4 regions of the Lactobacillus sp. 3B(2020) genome follow, and region 4 is predicted to be linked to each of the others. Evidence: predicted binding sites of a transcription regulator. Region 4 holds the regulator's gene; each other region holds the start of a gene.
What was found. Region 4 encodes CtsR, which represses protease genes until heat stress. Its sites were predicted from a motif close to TTGGTCAAAAAAGGTCAAANA; they were not measured.
Positions count from the first base shown of each region.

Region 1: the regulator CtsR is predicted to act here: its motif matches at 1,862-1,882, upstream of GTO83_RS01800 (ATP-dependent Clp protease ATP-binding subunit).
Region 2: the regulator CtsR is predicted to act here: its motif matches at 2,436-2,456, upstream of ftsH (ATP-dependent zinc metalloprotease FtsH).
Region 3: the regulator CtsR is predicted to act here: its motif matches at 2,978-2,998, upstream of clpP (ATP-dependent Clp endopeptidase proteolytic subunit ClpP).

Region 1 is NZ_CP047410.1:387,704-392,115, reverse strand. Features, by position in the region: gene ptsP (phosphoenolpyruvate--protein phosphotransferase) at 1-1,074, opposite strand, end outside; gene GTO83_RS01810 (phosphocarrier protein HPr) at 1,076-1,342, opposite strand; gene GTO83_RS01805 (hypothetical protein) at 1,494-1,676, opposite strand; gene GTO83_RS01800 (ATP-dependent Clp protease ATP-binding subunit) at 1,906-4,134, shown strand.
Region 2 is NZ_CP047410.1:338,024-342,435, reverse strand. Features, by position in the region: gene hslO (Hsp33 family molecular chaperone HslO) at 1-60, opposite strand, end outside; gene ftsH (ATP-dependent zinc metalloprotease FtsH) at 183-2,381, opposite strand; gene hpt (hypoxanthine phosphoribosyltransferase) at 2,489-3,034, opposite strand; gene tilS (tRNA lysidine(34) synthetase TilS) at 3,027-4,403, opposite strand; gene GTO83_RS01560 (S1 RNA-binding domain-containing protein) at 4,403-4,412, opposite strand, start outside.
Region 3 is NZ_CP047410.1:454,097-458,508, forward strand. Features, by position in the region: gene GTO83_RS02145 (NAD(P)/FAD-dependent oxidoreductase) at 1-488, shown strand, start outside; gene GTO83_RS02150 (IS1182 family transposase) at 446-2,173, opposite strand; gene clpP (ATP-dependent Clp endopeptidase proteolytic subunit ClpP) at 2,321-2,911, opposite strand; gene GTO83_RS02160 (glucose-6-phosphate isomerase) at 3,264-4,412, shown strand, end outside.
Region 4 is NZ_CP047410.1:1,761,450-1,765,861, reverse strand. Features, by position in the region: gene adhP (alcohol dehydrogenase AdhP) at 1-135, shown strand, start outside; gene GTO83_RS08860 (MarR family transcriptional regulator) at 449-922, opposite strand; gene GTO83_RS08855 (FMN-dependent NADH-azoreductase) at 924-1,553, opposite strand; gene GTO83_RS08850 (CtsR family transcriptional regulator) at 1,745-2,209, shown strand; gene GTO83_RS08845 (ATP-dependent Clp protease ATP-binding subunit) at 2,224-4,412, shown strand, end outside.

The DNA of each region.
Region 1 (4,412 bases), 780 kb from region 4:
AAGCCAACGTAACCCCCGCTGAGAAAATAGCTTTACATTCCTTTCTTGGCCAAATCTTGGTTGCTTATCTGCCCCCAAATCTTGAACCCGAATCACTACTCGATCATGTGGCATAGCTAATAGGGCCGCTTTATAATTAGCAACTTGTTCATCTTCTGTGACGCGATGATCAACATTTAAAAAGAGAAATTCACTCCGGTACAAGCCGATTCCTTCGGCACCACTTTTAACCAATTGATTCAATTCATCCGGCAAGGCAATGTTGGCTGCGACATGAACCCGATTATCATCAGCGGTCACGGTTGCTAGATCCCGGTAAGCACCAAGACTTTGCTGTTGCTGTTGATACTGAGCAGCTAACTGTTGATAATGATCGATTTCCTGGGGGGTTGGCTGAAAAATCACCTTTCCATGTTCACCATCAATAATTGCCACCATATCCTCTTGGGCAATCTGAGTTGCCGTTTTAGTTCCTACGACTGCTGGAATTCCCAGTTCAGCTGTCAAAAGGGCTGAGTGGGCCGTCGCTCCCCCATTATCGGTAATTAACCCCGCGACCAATTGCGGATTAAAACTAGCAACTAAGCTGGGACTAACTTCATGGGATACAACAATCGCCCGATGATCTAGTTGTTCATTTTTTTGTGGTTGAAGATGCGTGATTAAACGTTGTGCCACGTCTTGATACGCTATTGCTAGGCGATGGCCTGTGCGCGTAGTTTGATCAATTTTTGCTAAGGTAGTGGCTAACCCATTTTCAATGGCACTAATCGCAGTTATTTTTTGACTCACAATTAACCGGCCAATTAATGCTGGAAATTCCCAATCTCTAAGAATTACTAATTGCTGTTCTAAAGGCTCTTTAATCTGTTTTCCATAATTACGAGTTGCTTGTTGGATAATCTGCTCGAGCTCAGCTGCCGTAATACGAAAAGAATCATGAAGCCGTTCGACCTCATGATTCACATCGGTTGTTTTTTGATCTTTAACCGGCGGCTTGCCGTAACTCAACAGATGAACTGGCGCAATGACAATTCCACCACTCGCTGCAATTCCGTTGAGTAATTTTGCCATTTTAGCCAGCCAAGCCTTCCTTTGCCATCGTGTCGGCGATTGCTGCAATGGCATCCTTTTCGTCGTCACCATCAGCAGAAATCGTAACATCAGCGTTTTGACCAACTCCAAGGGACATAACTCCCATAATGGACTTTAAGTTAACGCTCTTGCCGTTGTAAGTCAACGTAATGTCAGAAGCAAACTTGGAAGCAGTTTGAACCAAGATCGTAGCTGGGCGGGCGTGAATACCTGTTTCAGCAGTGATGTTAAAATCGCGTTTTTCCATTGTATCATTCTCCTTAGCACATAAAGAATAGTAGGTATTAAAAATACTTACTTTATAAGTCCCATTGTAGCAATTGTAAGCGTTAAATACAAGAATCTTCCGTCGGTTTTAATGTTAAAAACGATGAAAGCTCCTCATTTCTTCTCAAACTTTACTTTTTAACGCGATGGTAATGAATTTCACCGTCCCGATGAGCATCCCCGGTAATTTGGGTCTTAAATTGATATGTCCGGTAAGCCGTTTGAAAATCCAGAAAATCATCTGGGGTGACGATTAATTCATCAATTTCCCCTTTTCGCAATTGCTCTAACTTAGCTAAATAATCTGCTGCCATTAATTAGCCAACCCCCTTTTTAAATATTTTACCATCCAATGACTAAGAAACATTACCAAATTAAACTGATTTATTTCTCTCATTCTATATAACCTTTTAAAGCAATCTTTTTTATTTCTTTGTTTTCACTTAAAACCAGGTAGATAACTTGCTTTAAGTGAAAAAGTAAGTATAATTAAAGCTAATTAGTCAAGAAAGGTCAAATGACCAGGCAAGGGGGAATTAAACCATGCTATGTCAAATCTGTCATAAAAATCCAGCAACCATTCATCTACAAATGATGATGAATGGCCAAAAGATGCAGATTGACCTCTGTCAAAATTGTTATCAAAAATTACAAAACCAACAAATGCAAATGTTAAATGGGGGAAACGATATGAACAATGCTTTTGGATTTGGTAACCTCGATGATTTTATGAATGCCTTAAATAATATGCAAAGCCAAGCTGCTAATGGTGGTGGCCAAGCACAAGGCCAACGCCAAGGTGGCAATGGCCAACGGGGAAAGGGCGTTTTAGGCCAATACGGAATTAATATGACCGACCTTGCCCGCCAAGGAAAGATCGACCCAGTAATCGGTCGGGATAAGGAAATCCATCGGGTAATTGAAATTTTGAACCGGCGGACGAAGAACAATCCCGTTCTAATTGGTGAAGCTGGGGTTGGGAAAACCTCTGTGGTTGAAGGCTTAGCAACCGCAATTGTTTCTGGTGAAGTTCCGGAGAAGTTAGCTAACAAGGAAATTATCCGGTTAGATGTAGTTTCACTTGTTCAAGGAACTGGGATCCGGGGCCAATTTGAAAAGCGGATGCAACAATTAATTGAAGAAGTTTCCAAGAACCACAATATTATCCTCTTCATCGATGAAATCCACGAAATTATGGGAGCCGGAAACGCTGAAGGTGGGATGGATGCTGGAAACGTCTTAAAACCAGCCTTAGCTCGGGGGGAATTCCAATTAATCGGTGCTACAACCCTGAATGAATACCGGAAGATCGAAAAGGATGGTGCTTTGGCTCGCCGGTTCCAACCAGTTGAAGTCGCTGAACCAAGTGTCGACGAGACCATCAAGATTTTGGATGGGATCAAGAGTCGGTACCAAGATTACCACCATGTTAAATATACTGATGATGCGATTATGGCGGCTGCAAAGTTATCTGACCGTTACATCCAAGATCGGTACTTACCTGATAAGGCAATCGACTTGCTTGATGAAGCCGGTTCGCGGAAGAACTTAACCTTAAAAAACGTTGATCCAAACGCGATTGAAAATCAAATTCACACTGCTGAAGCTCATAAACAACAAGCGGTTGAAAGCCAAGACTACGAAAAGGCTGCCTTCTACCGTGATCAAGTCGAAAAGTTAACCAAAGCCAAAAAAGAAGCCGAAGAAAATAAAGTCACGGACGAAGCCATCGTTGATGTTAAAGATATGGAAAAAATCGTCGAAGAAAAGACCAATATTCCGGTTGGTGACCTGCAAAAGCAAGAACAAAATCAATTAAAGGACCTTGATAAGGAACTTGAAAAACACGTCATTGGTCAAAACGAAGCGGTAGATAAAATTGCCCGGGCAATTCGCCGGAACCGCATTGGTTTAAACAAGTCTGGTCGGCCGATTGGTTCCTTCCTCTTTGTTGGACCAACTGGGGTTGGAAAGACTGAAACAGCTAAGCAATTAGCTAAGCAACTCTTTGGTTCTAAAGACGCGATGATCCGATTCGACATGTCTGAATACATGGATAAAACATCGACTTCGAAATTAATTGGAGCGGCTCCAGGCTACGTTGGTTACGAAGAGGCTGGTCAACTAACGGAACAAGTTCGTCGGCACCCATACAGCTTAATTCTCTTGGACGAAGTTGAAAAGGCCCACCCAGACGTCATGCACATGTTCTTACAAATCCTTGATGATGGTCGGTTAACCGACTCTCAAGGACGGACGGTTTCCTTTAAGGATACCATCATCATTATGACCTCTAACGCTGGCTCTGGCGATGCGGTCGCTAGCGTTGGTTTCGGTGCTGAAACTAACGGCAACGTTAACTCCGTCATGGATAAGTTAACTAATTACTTTAAGCCAGAATTCTTAAATCGGTTTGACGATATTGTTGAATTTAACGCCCTTACCAAGGACGATTTGATGAAGATCGTTGACTTGATGATTGATGATGTTAACCAAATGTTGGCTGACCGGGAACTTCATGTTACAGTCCCACAAGACGTTGAAGAAAAGCTCGTTGAACTTGGTTATAACCCAAAGATGGGAGCGCGGCCATTACGGCGGGTCATTCAAGAACAAATTGAGGACCAAATTGCTGACTTCGTGCTTGAACACAATAACGACCATCGACTCATTGCTCAATTAAATGACGATGGCAAGATTGTAGTTACTGCCGAAAATAGCCAAAACGAATTAACAAAGCCAGCTGATAGTTCCTTGACCACTACGGATTAGAGATTAAGTTATTAACACTAGCAAAAGAAAAGCGAATGAATTGGGAAAGTTACCTAGTTCATTCGCTTTTTATTTAGATCTACGGGGATTACACCTTAGCGAAAAGAGGCTGGAAAATCGACTAGGTCACTAATTTAAAGATTGGAAGGTCACCACCCCATATCTGTTATACAGATACCGGAGAAGTAGTAATAAATGGTAGTTGCTCCGGGAGGCTGACCGCTTGCATGAGTTTGCAGACGACAGGAATCCTATCTAGTTCGTCCCACATGGCCTTA
Region 2 (4,412 bases), 730 kb from region 4:
TGCATAAGCTCGGAACATTCCGTTCATCGCCGTTCCCTTTACCAAATAATCCTTTGTCATTTATTTGCTCCCTTTCTTTTTTCTCATACCCTTAAGCATACCAATTCCCTAATGGAAGGGCAACTCAACGGTACCAGCGATAATAAAAAAGAGACTGGAGCATTGCTCCAATCTCTTTTTGGCTAATCTTCATCTGAACTCGAATCACTATTAGCTGAAGAACTAGCTGATTCATCTGTTTCCGAACTAGGGGTTGCAGGTGCCTTTGGTTCTTCACTAGCTGACGTTTGCTTTGGCTTAGGTTGATCCGCCGCTGAATTAGCCAGTTGTTCAACTGAATCTGCCGTTTGAGCTTCATCATTAGCTTCTTCGGTCGCAGTTGCCCGGGCGTTTTCCCGCCGTTCAAGTTCTCGCTTGGATTCTTCAAAAGTTTGGGCGCGGTGTTCTTCTTCCGCCACTTCAACATCCTTTTCTGGCATCTTTCCCGTCTTGTAAAGACTAAGAATTTGCTTTTCATCCAAGGTTTCGTACTCAAGTAGGGCTTCTGCAATGATCCGGTGTTGTTCCCGGTGAGTCTCAATAATGTGCAAGGCTTCTTCATGCCCTTCATTCAAGATCCGGCGAACTTCTTCATCGATTAAAGCCGCTGTCCGTTCAGAATATGGTGATTGACCAAATTCTTGGCCAGTAAAGACCGCCCCGGAAGATTGTAATTCAACCGGTCCAATCTTTTCAGACATCCCATACTGGGTAACCATGGCCCGCGCAATCTGAGTTGCTTGTTCAAAGTCGTTTGAGGCCCCAGAAGATTGGGACTTGAAGATTAATTCTTCGGCAGCCCGACCACCCATCAAACCAGCAATTTGTTCTTGGGCATTCTTCTTTGACATCAGCATTTGATCCTCTTTTGGCAACATAATTGCGTAACCGCCGGCCCGGCCCCGGGGAACAATCGTAACCTTGTGAACAACCCGGGCATCGTTAAGTACCAGCCCAACGATCGTATGACCAGCCTCGTGGTAGGCCACTGTCCGCCGTTCTTGCTTTGAAATAACCCGATCCCGCTTAGCTGGACCAGCAATTACCCGATCTTCGGCTTCATCAACGTCAGCGGCGTCAATTTCAGTCTTATTCCGCCGAGCAGCCAGCAAGGCCGCTTCGTTTAAGAGGTTAGCAAGATCAGCCCCAACGAAACCAGGCGTTTGCTTAGCGATTTCCTTTAAGTCAACATCGCTAGCTAATGGTTTATTCTTGGCATGAACCCGAAGAATAGCTTCCCGGCCTCGCACATCAGGCCGACCGACAAGAATCTTCCGATCAAACCGTCCTGGCCGTAGTAAGGCTGGGTCTAAGACATCTGCCCGGTTAGTAGCAGCCATTACAATGACCCCTTCATCACCTTGGAACCCATCCATTTCGACCAAAAGTTGGTTTAAGGTTTGTTCACGTTCATCATGACCGCCCCCCATACCATTACCACGCCGCCGACCAACGGCATCGATTTCATCGATAAAGATGATCGCTGGAGCAGCCTTCTTGGCTTGTTCAAAGAGGTCCCGAACCCGGCTAGCCCCGACCCCAACAAACATTTCAACGAAGTCAGAACCAGAAATGGAGAAGAATGGAACCCCAGCTTCCCCGGCAACGGCCCGAGCAAGCAAGGTCTTCCCAGTTCCGGGAGGGCCTTCAAGCAATACCCCAGATGGAATCTTTGCGCCTAACTTCATAAATTTCTTTGGGTTCTTCAAGAACTCAACGACTTCGACCAATTCCTGTTTTTCTTCTTCTTCCCCAGCAACGTCAGAGAAGCGAACCTTGTTTTCCTTGGCATCGGCAGGCTTGGCCTTGGATTTACCAAAGCTCATCACCCCACGTCCACCGCCACCTTGGCCGGCTTGACCCATCATCATGTAGAAGAAGAAAATCATGATTACCAATGGCAAGATCATCGTCAAGAGGTTAGCCCAAAAGCCATTACTTTCCTCTGGTTTTGTCGTGACCTTTACCTTATCATGATCAGCATATTTTTGGAGTTGGCCCATCGTAACTTCACTTTGAAGCACCGAACTTTGGAAGTTCTTAGTGGTCCCGCTTGCTTGACTAGCAAAGGAGAAACCACCCTTATCACTGCTACTTACCGATTGAGCTTTTCGATAGGTCCCAGTAATCTTGTAAACGCCCCCGTTTGGTTGCACCGTAAAGTCCTTGACCTTATTATCCTTTAATTCAGTAATGAACTCACTTTGGGAGACTTCCTTTGTTTGACCAGAATGCGTGCGACCCCCGAAAAAGTAGTACGCAATCCCCATAATACAAAGGAAAATTACTGAGTAAAAAAGGACGTTATGAGTGAACCCGTTGTTTTTCCGATTGTTGTTCATAACAACCTCCTCATCCAACGGCTATCTGCCATTCATAATGGCCTTAATATACCACACTTGACTAACATTGACCATTAATTTAAACAACAAATGTCAGTCTTGTAAAATTACTTGCTGTAAACAGCTGGCTTCAAAATCCCAACATACGGTAAGTTCCGGTAAAAGCCATCGTAATCAAGTCCATATCCAACTAAAAATTCGTTTGGCACAGTAAAGCCGGCATAATCAGCTTTAACTGTTACGGCTTCATCACGCCCGTCTGGTTTATCAAGCATGGTGGCAACCTTAATTGACTTAGCACCCCGTTTTTTTAATAAATCAACTAAGAATTGAAGCGTCCGCCCGGAATCAATGATATCTTCACAAATTAAAATATCTTTTCCCTTAACATCCGACTTTAGATCGCGGACTAATTCAACTCGACCAGATGATTCGGTTCCCCCAAAATAACTTGAAACATCGATAAAATCTAAAGTGGTATAAACATCCAACTTTTCCAGTAAGTCAACCGTAAATAAAATTGCTCCGGTTAAAACTGAAATTACCACTGGTCGCTTGTCAGCATAGTCATTTTCAATTTGCTTTGCCATTTCAGCAATCCGGCTTTGAATTTGGCTTTCACTATACAAGACACGCTCAATATCGTTATTCATGATTTTCTACCTTTCTTTGAAAGAATCGTAACTGTTGCCATCCGTTAGTTTGTTTTGGCCAATCCCACCAAGCAGTTTTATAACCAATTAACCACCAAACCCGCCCAGACTGATCAACTAAAACTTTAGCTTTTTGCCGTTGATCAACGGGAACTTTTTGATTAATAAAAATTCGCCGTACCGTCTGAAATCCCCCATTTTTCAACCGGAGACGATCTGTGAGTTTGGCCGGGCGGATCATCAACGGTAAGTCGCTTGGACGAAGCCAGACCGTTGCCACTAAGTGGTTGAGTGGTAAATCCGTTTGCCGATTGGCACTAATTAAAATTGCTCGGCTTGAATTTACAGTTTGCCAATGAGCAAATTTTACCATATTTTGCCCCGAATCATTCGGCTTTTGATTCAATTTATCCAAATTTTCCAAATAAAGCAAATGGTAGTTCCGAATTAATCGCCATTTTCCTGGTAAAGCGAAAGTTTGGTTCGGTAATTCTCCCGGTTGGAGCCGACGTTGAAGTTGTACCAAGGCCGTCCACTTATAATTTACGATTCCGTTTTGATGGAGCCATGTTTGCAATAACAACCGCTGGGTAGCCGCCGAAGATTGCCACCATAAGCGCAAATCAAGCCCCTTTTCACTAACTAATGACTGTAATTGAGTTTGTAGCTGGGTTTGCGCAAAAGTTAACCAGTCTTGCAATTGAGCCGCAGTCTGACCAAGATCCGAAATAATTTGGGGATTTTCGGTGGCAAGCTCTGGTAGATATTGATGGCGATACCGATTACGAGTAATTGATAAATCCTGATTCGTCTCATCTTCATACCACTTAACCCCGTGAGTTTTAGCATAGTCAATTAAGATCACTTTGGGGATGGTCAACAAAGGACGGATCAGTTCACCACCTGCGAAGGGCCGTTGAGGACGGAGGCCAGCTAATTGGTGGGGATCACCACCGCGAACTAGTTTCATCAAAACTGTTTCGGCTTGATCATTTGCATGATGGGCAGTTAATAAAATTTTAGCCTTGGTTTCAGACATAATCGTAGCAAAAAATTGATACCGCGCCTGACGAGCTGCCGCTTCAAGACCATTTTTAGGATGATCTTGCCACTGCATCACTCGTAAGGTTAGCTGGTGTGCTTGGCAATATTGGCGGAGATAGCGCTCTTCAATTTGACTTTGGGATCGCAAGTGGTGGTTAACATGGGCGACAATCAAACGTTCCTTCGGCACCAAATTTTGGACTAAGGTTAATAGCACCATCGAATCAACCCCGGTTGAAGTTGCCACAATGATTGGAGTTGGGGTAGCAAAAAAGCGACTCCCTTCAAGGTGCCGCTTAATTACCATTTCTAAATTCGTTACCATTAGCTTCGC
Region 3 (4,412 bases), 840 kb from region 4:
TTGACGAACATCTAATGACTAATATCCCTGGAATCTATGCAGTAGGGGATGTTGTATCGAGGTCGGAGCCCAAATTAACGCCGGTTGCGGAATTTGAAGGGCAATATCTCTTTGACTACTTGATGGGACAAGAAAAAGCACCAATTAAATACCCGGTAATTGGGCAAGCAACCTTTAGCTTTCCAGAGGTTGCTTTAGCTGGCGTTAATCCAGACCAGGTAATTGAAGATTCCGCCTATCAAATTCACCACCAATCCTTGAAATACGGAAGCTTGAAGGCAGGAGAAAATGATCAAACCAGTGAATTAACTCTTGTTTATCATGACGATCACTTAGTTGGCGTCAGTGCAGTTGGTGATCATGCTGCTGATGAAGTAAACTACTTAATCCCAATGATTGGCCTTAAGATAAGTCGCAAGCAGTATCAACAAGTTGCGATTGGGATTTACCCAGCGTTAGGTGATAACGTTGGCAATTGGTTGAAATGAGGCTGGGAATTAACTATTAATTTTTGCCCCTCTAACATTAAAATCCGGACTATAATTTTTGCCTTGATCAAAAATTGTAGTCCGGATTTTCGATTATTTATGAAATTGGCCCTCCATCGGTTAATTAATTGTCCCAATTTCGTTATGTTTAATGTCATCAGGGCCAGGCCAATGTCATTTTCCACAGCCCGTTGACCACGCAAGTGAGTTCGGCGTATGCCAAAATCCCTCTTCATGTGACCAAAGACTGGCTCAACGTCGAACTTCCGTCGACGATAAATCGCCTTACCTTCGTCACTTGAGAGGGTCGCTTTCACTTTTGCTTTGTAATAATTCCAGGTCGGGTTAACCTTCATATAACGTTGCCGACCACCTGGTGTTTTCGTTAATTTATCCAATTGCGCTGACGGCTGGTGCTTATCTGCCCGATAGATTTTAAAATCACGTTTGAAACCATATTTATCGATTTGCTCACTATACCGATAAAAGCTAAAACGAACCCCTAAATGATCAATATAGTAATCATCTTCGGCGTTATACTGCCAATTTTGTGAGTTAGTTGGGTCGTTTTTAAACTTGCGCTTCTGTTCCTTTTGATAAGTTGTATAGGGAATAATAGGTTGCTTTTCAAACTGATCAAGAATCGTTGTGTAATTGTATTCACTACCATAACCTGCATCAGCGACGATATGTTTAAAGAAGCCTAAGGCATGAAATTGCTTAAGAAATGGCACTAAAGTCCTTGTATCAGTTGGGTTTGAAAATAATCCGTAATCAAGAACAAATTGCTTATGAGTGGCAATTTGTAAGTTATAGCCAGGTTTCAATTCCCGATTCATCATCGGATCTTCTTTCATACACATAAAAGTCGCATCATGATCAGTCTTGGAGTAGCTATTGCGACCTTGGAAGATATCTTCGGCATGTTCATACTTTTGGGCACGAGGAATTAAGTCGTTGCTTAGCTGGTGGCGAAGTTTTTTTAGGAAACGACGACGCCGTTTCCTAACTGAACCACCTTTGATGATTTTGGGTTCTTGCTCAATCTCTTCATCTAATTTAGTGATTTGCTCTCCGAGTTCTTGTTCCATTGTTTTCATGCCTTCGGCAGAAGTGACCAGCTCTGGCGCCATTTCTTGCACCACTCGTTTTTCCACTAATTCCTCATAAATCTTACTTGTCTTTTCCCTTAACTTAGCGTGGTACTTTTCCACTGCACGACGCCAAGTAAATGAATATTTATTGGCATCAGCTTCGACCTTGGTTCCATCAATAAAAACTGCATCATTTTGAATTAGGCCGTGATCTGTTAAAGCCATGGTAAAGTAGACAAAAGCACGCTTGATCAGATTACTAGCGTGCTGACTGCTCCGAAAGTTATTGATGGTGTGGTAACTATAAGTATAGTCATGGGCTAACCAACGCATTGGTAGACTCTCATCCAACATCATTTCAATCTTTCTTCCAGAATAGGTTTGACGCGAGTAGGCAAACAAGAGGATCTTAAGCATAATTGCTGGATGCGATGCAGGGCGGCCAGTAGCCGCCACCGACTCTTCCAATAGAACCTCCTGTGGAATTGAGTCGACAAATGCACTAATTAGTCGCGCAATATGGTTCTTTGGTAAATCATAGTTATAGTTTAGTACGAATTCGGTTTGCCCTATGGTATAATTTTGATACATGGAAATCGCTCCTTTTTGTTTGTTTTCGTGATAATTACATCATATCAGGAGCAACTTCCTGTGTACATAAAAACCGGATGATGAATTGTTTAAGAAATTCATCATCCGGTTTTTACTTTGGACTAGGAGTTTTTTCCCAGCCTCATTCTACTTGAGTTGACTGTTGTCCATGATACCGTCAAGCAAACCGTAATCAACGGCTTCTTGAGCGGTCATGTAATTGTCACGTTCAGTATCTTGTTGAACCTTTTCAAAACTTTGACCAGAATTCTTAGCCAAAATTTCGTTAATCATCTTCCGGGTCTTCAAGATTTCTTCAGCGGCAATTTGGATTTCAGTTTGTTGTCCTTGAGCACCACCAGAAGGTTGGTGAATCATCACTGTTGAGTGTGGTAAACCAAACCGCTTACCCTTCGCTCCAGATGATACGAGGACACTAGCCATTGAGGCGGCCATCCCGATCACGATCGTTTGAACATCAGACTTGATGAAGTTCATCGTGTCGTAAATTGCCATCCCAGAGGTAACTACACCACCAGGAGAATTAATGTACATGTAAATATCTTTGGTTGAGTCTTGCGCGTCTAAGAATAGTAATTGCGCAACAATTGAGTTTGCCATGTTGTCTTCAATTGGACCAGAGACCATAATGATCCGATCCTTAAGAAGCCGTGAGTAAATGTCATAAGCACGTTCCCCACGTGAGGATTGTTCAATGACAGTCGGTACTAAGTTCATACCATGTGCCTCCTTAATTAGCAGTAGTTAGCAAGCTTTGCTAACTGATATGAACAGTTTACTCTATAGGTCAAAAAAGGTCAAATAATTTATTCACTTTTTCTTTTTAGCGAAAAATCCAATTTTGATAAACTTTCAAAATTTACTATTTCAACCGGTTGACATAAAGCGGAAAGTGGGATATATTATAGTCGTTGATGAAGGAAACCGCTTACAATTATTTTCAAAGAAGTGGTTTGCCGAGACTATTCGGTAGGATGCTTGGATTTGACTGTTGAAAACGAGTTCACAAACGCCTATCATCTTTACTAGATAGTTAAAAATGATTTTGTAGAAGAAAGAGGTTTTATTAATGGCTCACGTATCATTTGACAGTTCTGCGTTAAAGAAATTCGTCCAACCCAACGAATTAGGTGAAATGCAAGCCATGGTAAACGCTGCTGACGAGCAACTTCGTCAAGGCACGGGTGCCGGTGCTGACTTCCGTGACTGGTTGCACTTACCAACGGATTATGATAAGGAAGAATTTGACCGGATCAAGGCCGCTGCCAAGAAGATCCAATCTGATTCTGATGTTTTAGTTGTTATCGGGATCGGGGGCTCATACTTAGGAGCTCGGATGGCCATTGACTTCTTACACAAGAGCTTCTACCAAGCGGAAACAGCAGAAGATCGGAAGGCCCCATTGGTTCTATTTGCTGGGAACTCCCTTTCCAGTTCTTACGTTTACGATTTGATCAAGTTGATTGGCGACCGGGACTTCTCAGTTAACGTTATTTCTAAGTCCGGAACGACAACGGAACCTTCAATTGCTTTCCGGATCTTTAAGGAATTATTGATCAAGAAGTATGGTGAAGCCGAAGCTAACAAGCGGATTTACGCTACAACTGACCGGAAGCGGGGTGCCTTGAAGACGGAAGCGGACGCTGCTGGTTGGGAGACCTTTGTTATTCCGGACGGTGTTGGTGGTCGTTACTCTGTTTTAACGGCCGTTGGACTTTTGCCAATCGCGGCTTCTGGAGCAGATATTGACCAATTGATGGCTGGAGCTAAGGCAGCTGAAGACACATACACAGATGCTGATTTAACGAAGAATGAAGCTTACCAATACGCTGCTTATCGTAACATCCTTTACCGGAAGGGTTACACCACTGAATTGTTGGAAAACTACGAACCAAACATGACGATGTTTGCAGAATGGTGGAAGCAATTAGCTGGTGAATCCGAAGGGAAGGACCAAAAGGGGATTTATCCATCAAGCGCTAACTTTACGACGGACCTCCACTCCTTGGGTCAATACATCCAAGAAGGTCGGCGGAATCTGATGGAAACGGTTGTTAAGTTAGATACGCCAAACCATGATATGACAATTCCAACGGCTGACTCCAACCTTGATGGTCTTGAATATCTGCAAGGTAAGAACATGGACTGGGTTAACACGAAGGCTTATGAAGCCGTTGTTGCCGCTCACACGACTGGTGGTGTTCCAGTAATGACGGTT
Region 4 (4,412 bases):
TGTTTCCAATTTGGTGCTGAAGGCAAGGTTCACCCAATCGTTAAGACGCGGAAGCTTTCTGAAATCAACGATATGATCCAAGAATTGAAGGATAACAAAGTTGTTGGTCGGAACGTTGTTGACTTTGTTCACTAATCTAAACAAATAACGTTAATCAATAATGAAGATAGGGTGGGAAGAAATTCGAGTTTCTTCCCACCCTATTTTTTTATCTCCGAATTGTTGCAACTAAGGTCAAAGCAGTAGCTGAATGCTAGTTACTTCCCTAATGCACCTACTGATTCAACCTTGCATGGGCTCACGAACGCCAAACCAGTTGGCTGGTTCGCTCCAAATCACGGCTTTAGCGAATCAGGGCGAACGAAAGGCCGATGCTAATGAGTCAACCTACGTTCTTTTTATCCCAACCAGGCCATCGACAAGCCTTGTTCCCATTCTTTTATCTTTATTATTGATGATCCACAATTTCTTTTAAGAAACGGGCAATTATTGCTAATTCCGTTGGTTGGTATTCCTTTGCAATTTTTACTTGTAAATCACGATAGAGGTTTTGATGCATCGCTTGGTGTAATTTAGCCAATTGTAACCCGGTCGTTGTTAATTGATAATAGATGCTTTTTTGATTATTTGGATGACGTTGGCTAGTTACGAGATGAAGATTAACAAGGTGCTTGGCTGCTCGGGTCGTCCCACTCCGGCTAACTCCGATCCTTGCAGCCAGTTCAGTACCGTTAAGCTCTTTGGCAGTACTAAGCTGATCAAGAATGTGATAACCTACGATTGCGATTTGGGGAATTAAAGCCGCTTGTTCATCATCTATTGCGTGGGCTAACATCCATGTTTGAGCCTCACTTAGATCGGTTTTCCGTTGATTACGTAAGGTAGCGATTAGAATCGTAATTTCCTGAATTTTCGGGTCCATTTTAAATCCTTTCGGCAATTTTTTCGGCTTGATCAAAACAATAACTTAAGATCTTTTCGCCGTCTGCATTTCCCCAGTCTAACCCTTCAACAAAGATTTGGTGGTAACTATTTTCTTGAATCCCAAATAAACTCATTATCGTTTTAAGGTACATTGATCCTAGATCGAGCTTTGCTTGAGGGATACCAGTGTATTGATCACCACTAGCTTGAATATGAACGACTGACTTATCTTTTAGGAGACCAACTGGACCAGCTGAAGTGTATTTGAAGGTTTTATGGGGGACAGCAATTAGGTCAATGTACTGTTTCAACTCGGCAGGTAGGAAAAGGTTGTACATTGGATTAGTGAAAACATATTTGTCAGCTGCCAAAAACTCGTTTAACCACGCTTGATGTTCTTGAAAATTAATTTCTTCGTCTATCGCTAAGGGCGCATGTTGACGTTGCTTTTCTCGAATAGTCAACGTAGTAGTGTTAAGTGGGGGCACCGGCTTTGTGAAAAGATCTCGAATAATAATTTTATCACTCGGGTGGATTTGCTGATAGTGATTTAAAAAGTGCCGTTGAACTTGAAGGGAATAGCTTTTGGAAACGTGGGGATGCGCTTGAACCACTAATAAAGTTGCCATAATTAATAACCTCACTTTAAATTATTGTTGCTTAGTAACAAAACATGGATGATTGTAATCTGATTATTGTTGCGAGTCAACAATAATTTATCTTTCTTAAAATTTAGTACCAATCCAAGCAAAATCCGGGAAAAGTCAGTAAAATGTGGTATTATTAAGGTCAAGATTAGTCAAGAAGGGAGCTGAAATCAGTGGAAGAACGGAGTATCTCAGACGTGATTGAGGCTTATTTGAAATCCATCTTAGGTAACGATCCGCAAATTGAAATTCGCCGGGCGGAAATTGCGGATCATTTTGATGTTGTTCCCTCACAAATTAATTATGTGATTAAGACGCGGTTTAATCTTCAAAATGGTTACTTAGTTCAAAGTAAGCGTGGCGGTGGCGGATATATTCGAATCGAACGGGTTAACTTGCTTGCCGATGAAGATGTTCTTCAAATGGTGATTGATAATATTGGTGAAGCAATTAGTGAAAAGGATGCTATTAAAATTATTAATACCCTCTATGAAGAAAAATTAATCTCCCATCGTGAAGGGGATTTAATGTTGGTAGCAATTGATAAGGCAACCCTTAAACAGCCGACGCACCAAGCGGAAGATCAGTTGCGGGCGCGGATTTTAGTTGCGCTTTTGACGCGGCTTCGCTATGAATAATAAAGGGGATATCAATGGACGATAACTTTTACACACCAAATGCGCGGGCGGTGCTAGATTTAGCCCGGGAACAGGCAGTTTACTTTAAACATCAAGCAATTGGAACGGAACACCTACTATTAGCCCTTAGCATAGAAAATAGTGGCGTGGCAGCGGAAGTTCTTAACCAATTCAATATTTCGAGTGATGATGTCCGCGCTGAAATTGAGCGGTTTACGGGCTATGGAACTTTGGGTTCATCAAACCTTGATGAATATTTACCGGCTTCACCGAAGTTACGGGTTATTTTGCGATTGGCAACCCAATTAGCACACCAAATGAACGCAAATCGCGTTGGAACTGAGCATTTACTTCTGGCCCTTTTGAGCGATGAAACAATTTTATCATCGCGCATTTTAACCAATTTAGATGTTAATATTCAACAAGCTCGCCGGACCTTGGTTCATAAATTAGGCAAAGCTGCTTCGCAAGCAATGAACCAGCGGGGGTCACGCCGGGCCACTTCAGCCACGCCAACTCTTGATAAGCTGGGGCGTGACTTAACTAATCGGGCTACTGCTGATGACTTAGAAACGGTCGTTGGTCGGGATAAAGAAATTAAGCGGATGATTCAGCTTCTTAGCCGGAAGACGAAAAATAATCCAGTTTTGGTTGGTGAGCCAGGAGTTGGGAAAACCGCAATCGTTGAAGGCTTAGCCCAACGGATTATCAAGAAACAAGTTCCCGATAATTTAATCAATAAACGTTTGGTTGCCTTAGATATGGGGACCCTCGTTGCTGGAACTAAATTCCGGGGTGAGTTTGAAGAACGATTAAAAAAGGTCCTGACAGAAATTTATCAAAGTGGGGATGTGATCCTCTTTGTTGATGAATTACACACGGTAGTTGGTGCTGGGGGAGCAGAAGGTGCCCTTGACGCATCGAATATTTTAAAGCCCGCGCTTGCCCGGGGGGAACTCCAGTTGATTGGGGCAACTACTTTAGATGAGTATCAAAAATACATCGAAAAGGATGCGGCTTTGGAGCGGCGGTTTGCCAAGGTGATGGTTGAAGAACCAACTAAGGAACAAACCGAAGCGATCCTGAAAGGAATCCGGCCGGCGTATGAAGAACACCATCATTTGAAGATTACTGATGATGCTTTAAGGGCAGCTGTTGAACTTTCAACGCGTTATATTGCTGACCGTTTTCTTCCTGATAAGGCAATTGATCTTGTTGATGAAGCTTCTGCGATGGTGCGGATTGATGCTGATCGGCTTGATGATCAGACCCAATCGTTAATCCATGAATTGAGCAACCTTCGCCAAGCAAAAGAAGCAGCAATTGAAGAACAAAACTTTGATCGGGCAGCTAGTTTGCGCCAAGATGAACTGAACTTAAAAGCCGACCTTAATGAACGCTTAGCTAAGCAAAAGGCCAAGTTAAATGCTAAGCAACCAAAAGTAAGTGCAGAAGATATTGCCGTTGTTGTAGCAGATTGGACAGGGGTACCGGTAACCCAACTTAAGCGGAAAGAAGAAGACCGTTTAGTTAATCTTGAAAAGATCCTTCACCAACGGGTAATCGGCCAGGATGAGGCAGTGAGTGCAATTTCTCGGGCGATCCGCCGGTCACGGAGTGGTTTGAAAGATCCGCGGCGCCCAATTGGTTCCTTTATGTTCCTTGGTCCAACCGGGGTTGGAAAGACCGAACTAGCCAAGGCGCTAGCGGCAACGGTTTTTGGTTCTGAAGACAACTTAATTCGGATCGATATGTCTGAATACCAGGAACGGTATAGTACGAGTCGCTTAGTTGGAGCGGCTCCTGGATACGTTGGTTATGAAGAAGGGGGCCAGTTAACCGAAAAGGTTCGTCAACATCCATACTCCGTTGTCCTCCTTGATGAAGCGGAAAAAGCTAATCCTGAAGTCTTCAACTTACTGTTACAAGTTCTTGATGACGGTTATTTAACTGACGCTAAGGGCCGGAAAGTTGACTTTAAGAATACGATCTTGATCATGACTTCAAACCTTGGAGCGACCCAACTTCAAGATGAAAAGACGGTCGGCTTTGGCAATCAGCCAGCAAGTGATGATTATGGAGCGATGAAGGCGACGATTAATCAACAATTGAAACTTCATTACCGGCCGGAATTCTTAAACCGAATTGATGAAACGATCGTTTTCCATTCATTATCAAAGGAAAACTTACATCAAATTGTCAA